Regions from separate parts of the Neomoorella thermoacetica genome, predicted to be linked through region 2. Evidence: predicted binding sites of a transcription regulator. Region 2 holds the regulator's gene; the other holds the start of a gene.

Region 1 (2,403 bases), 920 kb from region 2:
TAGACCAGACGCACCCCCGTCAGTTCGTCACCCTGGGCCTGGACACCATCCAGGGCCGTCTGGGCGCGTACCAGGGCGGTGCCGCCGCCGGGGACAATGCCCTCCTCCACCGCCGCCCGGGTGGCTGCGAGGGCGTCTTCGATGCGCATTTTCTTTTCTTTCATTTCCGTCTCGGTAGCGGCCCCGACTTTAATGACCGCCACACCGCCGGCCAGTTTGGCCAGGCGTTCCTGGAGTTTCTCCCGGTCGTAGTCCGAGGTCGACTCCTCGTACTCGCGGCGAATCTGGGCTATCCGGGCTTCAATGGCCTCTTCTTTGCCGCGACCTTCGACGATGGTGGTTTCCTCTTTACCCACCCGGACCTGGCGCGCCTGGCCCAGCATATCCAGGGTGGTGTTCTCCAGTTTCAAGCCGGCTTCTTCGGTAATAACCTGGCCACCCGTCAGGATGGCGATGTCCTGTAGCATGGCCTTGCGCCGATCGCCGAAGGCCGGCGCCTTGACGGCCACGCAGGTAAAGGTGCCCCGGATCTTATTGACCACCAGGGTGGCCAGAGCTTCACCCTCCATATCCTCGCAGATTATAAGCAGGGGTTTACCCGTCCGTACTACCCGTTCCAGGACGGGTACCAGGTCGGCCACGGCGGTAATCTTTTTATCGGTGATGAGGATGTAGGGCTCTTCCAGGACGGCTTCCATGCGCTCGTTGTCGGTGACCATATACGGAGAGATATAGCCGCGATCGAACTGCATGCCTTCCACGACGTCCACGGCGGTTTCCATACCTTTGGATTCCTCCACGGTTATGACGCCGTCCTTCCCCACCTTTTCCATGGCGTCGGCCACCAGGGCGCCGATCTGGGGGTCATTGGCAGAAATGGAGGCTACCTGGCTGATGGAGTCCTTGGTTTCCACCGGCCGGGCCTGGGCCTTAAGGTTCTCCACCACGGCCGCCACCGCCTTTTCAATACCCCGCTTCATGAACATAGGATTGGCCCCGGCGGCCACGTTTTTCATGCCCTCCCGGACAATAGCCTGGGCCAGAACACAGGCGGTAGTAGTCCCATCGCCGGCGACATCATTGGTCTTGGAGGCTACTTCCCGCACCAGCAGCGCGCCCACATTCTCAAGGGGGTCTTCCAGCTCAACCTCCTTGGCAATGGTCACGCCGTCGTTGGTAATGGTAGGGGCCCCGAATTTCTTTTCCAAGACCACGTTGCGTCCCCGGGGTCCCAGGGTGACCCGGACGGCTTCGGTGAGTTTGGTAATACCTTTTTCCAGGGCCTCCCTGGCTTCGCGGTCGAAAACTACTTGTTTGGCCATTATGTATCTCCCTCCCTATTCAACTACCGCCAGGATATCGCGCTCGCTGAGGACCAGGTATTTGGTGTCGCCCTGTTTTAGTTCGGTGCCGGCATACCGGGCGTAGAGGACCCGGTCCCCTGCCTTGACTTCCATTTTTACCCGTTCCCCATTATCCAGCAAACGGCCGGGGCCAACGGCTATTACCTCCCCCTGCTGGGGTTTCTCCTTGGCGGTATCCGGCAGGACGATGCCAGCCGCTGTTTTTTCTTCGGCCTCAAGGGGTTTAATGAGGACGCGGTCGCCCAAAGGTTGAAAACTCATGCATTAGCCTCCTTTTTCGTCTGTTAGCACTTTATTTTAGAGAGTGCTAGGTTACAGGTACTATAATATGCTTTCTCGCCCTAAAATACAAGTACCCCGGCAAAACTAGCCAAACCCGCTTGCCCGGAGGAACCAGATTTGCGGTTCAAAACGTCCGCCTGTCCCTGGTCTACATCTTGTTGCGCAAACTACTAAAGGCCATGTGCCGCTTTACCCCTCCTCCGGGTTCTGTATCAGGCCATCCGCGGCCAGGATGCGGTAGAAGACCTCGACTATGCCAGGGTCAAACTGGCTGCCGGCGCAGCGCATTAGTTCCTTGACAGCCTCAGCCGGGGACAGGGCCGGCCGGTAAACCCGGTCCGTGGTCATGGCGTCAAAGCAGTCGGCCACACTTAAAATGCGGGCTTCCAAGGGGATGCTTGTACCTTTCAGCCCTCTGGGATAACCGCGGCCGTCATAGCGCTCGTGGTGATACAGGACTGCCCGGGCAATAACTTCTTCTCGACTGGTTACTTTTCTTATTATCTTGTATCCCAATCCGGGGTGGCGGCGGACGTTTTGCCATTCTTCCGGCGTCAGCAGGCCGGGTTTGTTCAGGCAGGCGTCATCAACGCCGATTTTCCCGATGTCATGGAGCAGCCCGGCCAGGTAAAGGCACTCCTGGTGGTACGGCGATAAACCTAAGCTGGCGGCTATCCGGCGCGCATAAATGGCTACCTGGCGTGAGTGCCAACCGGTATACTGGTCGCGCATCTGCAGGGCCTCGAGCAAGGCAGCC
Region 2 (2,403 bases):
GGGTTAAAGGGCTGGCCCAGGGCCGCAATCGGGGTTAATCCCTCCTGCTCCAGGATCTCCTTTAACTGGCGCAGGGTCATTTCTACCCCCGTGGCCAAGCCTTCAGCCTTGTTATCCGTCACCGCCGCCAGGGCGCGTTCCAGGTTATCCAGCACCGGCAACAGGCTGGTAATCAGCCGGGCGGCAGCCATCCGGGTCAGTTCCTCCTGTTCCCGGCGGGTGCGCTTGCGATAGTTATCAAAATCCGCCTGCAACCGCAAATAGCGCTGTTGCAGTTCGGCCAGGGCCGCAGTCTTATTTTCTACCTCCGCCCGCAGGCTATTGATTTCCTCCGTCAAATTTACAATTTCACCGGCTGCGTCCATGGCCTCCGCCTGTTCCGGTCCTGCCCCGCCCTTTGCGGGTACAGGTTCGTCTCCGGTAGTACCGGCTCCTGTTGTCTCCGGGGCAGCCGCACCCGGTCCCGGTTCCGGACAGGTCATTTCATCCTTCATTTTATGCTGCTCCTGATCTTTCAAACAACCCTTCACTCCTTTCGCAAAAAAAGCCAGCACCCAAAGGCACCGGCCGGTTGCAGGTGACCCATCGCTTTACCGGTAGAGTTGCTCCAGGGTCTGGGATAAAGCATCGGCAACACACCGGAGAACAGAAATGGCCCGGGAATATTGCATCCGGGTCGGTCCCAGGAGACCAACCTTGCCCATAATCTTTCCCTCTACAGCATAGCTGATGGTCACTACGCTGCACTTGTCAATACCCTCAATTTTATTTTCCTGGCCGATGCGAATGGTTAAACCGGTTGAGGGTGTGGTCATAAAAATCCGCCGCAGGGCCTCGTCCTGGTCCAGGAAGGAGAGGATCTCCCGTACCCGGTCCAGGTCTTTAAACTCGGGCTGATTTAAAATATTCAAGGTCCCGTTCCGGTAAACCCTTTCGCCGCTCTCCAGGGATAGAAGCTGCTGCAACAGGTCGCGGACCAGATTAACCAGATTCCGGTGCTGGGCCAGTTCCTGGTAGATATCGCTTAAAACCATCTGGCGCAGGTCTTCCAGGGCCCGGCCCTGGAGGCGGGCATTTAATACCCGGGAGATCCGGTTCAGGTCCTCCGGGGTTACGCCCTCCGGGATGGTTAAGACCCGGTGTTCCACTACGCCGGTACTGGTAACAGCTACCAGCAGGGCTTTATTAGCCACCTGGATCGGTAAAACCTGGACCTCCTCCAGGGAAGCCCGGCCCTGGTCAGGGCCCAGGGCAATGGCGGCATAAGAGGTCATCTCGGAGATTAACCGGGTTGTTTCCGCCAGGACCTGTTCGATTTCCAGCATCTTCTGGTTGTACCGCCGGCGGACATACTCCTCCTCCTCCGGCGTTAAATGGGCAGGTGGCATCAGACAATCGACGTAGTAACGATAACCCTGATCCGAAGGTATCCGACCGGCTGAGGTATGGGGCTGCTCCAAAAGACCCATCTCCTCCAGGTCGGCCATCTCATTCCGGATGGTGGCCGGACTGACTCCCAGGTTGTAGCGCCGGGCAATGGTACGCGAACCTACCGGTTCACCCGTAAGGATATAGTCCTGGATAACGGCTGCCAGGACTTTCTGTTTCCGCTCATCCATCCGCATGGTTGGTTTCACCTTCTTGTTAGCACTCTTATGTTCCGAGTGCTAAGAGCTTCAACTAAAACATACCACCCCCCTCAGGTTTTGTCAAGAAGAAGTCGCTCAGACAAAGGCCGCGAAAACCTCGTTGGCCAGGGGCAGGCCCCGCTCCGTCAGTTTGAGGTGATGCCCCTGCACTTCAATCAGGCCGGCCCGGAGCAACCGTTCCATTTCGCCGGCGTAAACCTCCCGGGCGTCTTTACCGAATCGCTGCCGGAAGGCCTGCAGATTAACACCGGCCAGCAGGCGCAGGCTCATAAACATAGTTTCAGCCATCTGCTGGCGGGGTGTAGTGACCTCTATCTCTGCCCGGGGAAGCCGGCCGGCGGAGAGGGCCGCGCCGTACTGCTCAAGGTTCTTGTAATTCTGCCAGCGCTCTCCCCGCCAGCTGGAAGCCGCCGCCGCCCCCAGGCCCAGGTAAGGATGGTTCAGCCAGTAGGTGACGTTATGGCGGCAGCGGTACCCCGGCCGGGCGAAGTTGGAAATTTCGTACTGCTGGTAGCCGGCCGCAGCCAGCTTTTCCCGGGCCTCCTGGTACATGGCCAGTTCCAGTTCCTCGCCCGGAAGGTTCAGGTTGCCTGCTGCCGCCAGACGGCCCCAGGGCGTGTCCTCCTCCACCTGGAGGCTGTAGGCGGCAAGATGCTCGGGCTGGAGGGCAAGGGCCTCCCTTAAAGTAGCCTGCCAGTTCTCCAGGGTCTGGCCCGGCAGGCCGAAAATTAAATCCAGGTTTATATTGGCAAAG

Evidence for each region. Region 2 encodes HrcA, which represses chaperone genes, less so after heat shock. Its sites were predicted from a motif close to TGTTAGCACTCANCNNNGNTGAGTGCTAACA; they were not measured.
Region 1: the regulator HrcA is predicted to act here: its motif matches at 1,647-1,677, upstream of groES (co-chaperone GroES).

Annotation. Positions count from the first base shown of each region.
Region 1 is NZ_CP012369.1:2,125,942-2,128,344, forward strand. It holds gene groL (chaperonin GroEL) at 1-1,322, opposite strand, end outside; gene groES (co-chaperone GroES) at 1,338-1,625, opposite strand; gene MOTHE_RS10560 (HD-GYP domain-containing protein) at 1,836-2,403, opposite strand, start outside.
Region 2 is NZ_CP012369.1:521,455-523,857, reverse strand. It holds gene grpE (nucleotide exchange factor GrpE) at 1-494, opposite strand, end outside; gene hrcA (heat-inducible transcriptional repressor HrcA) at 591-1,625, opposite strand; gene hemW (radical SAM family heme chaperone HemW) at 1,725-2,403, opposite strand, start outside.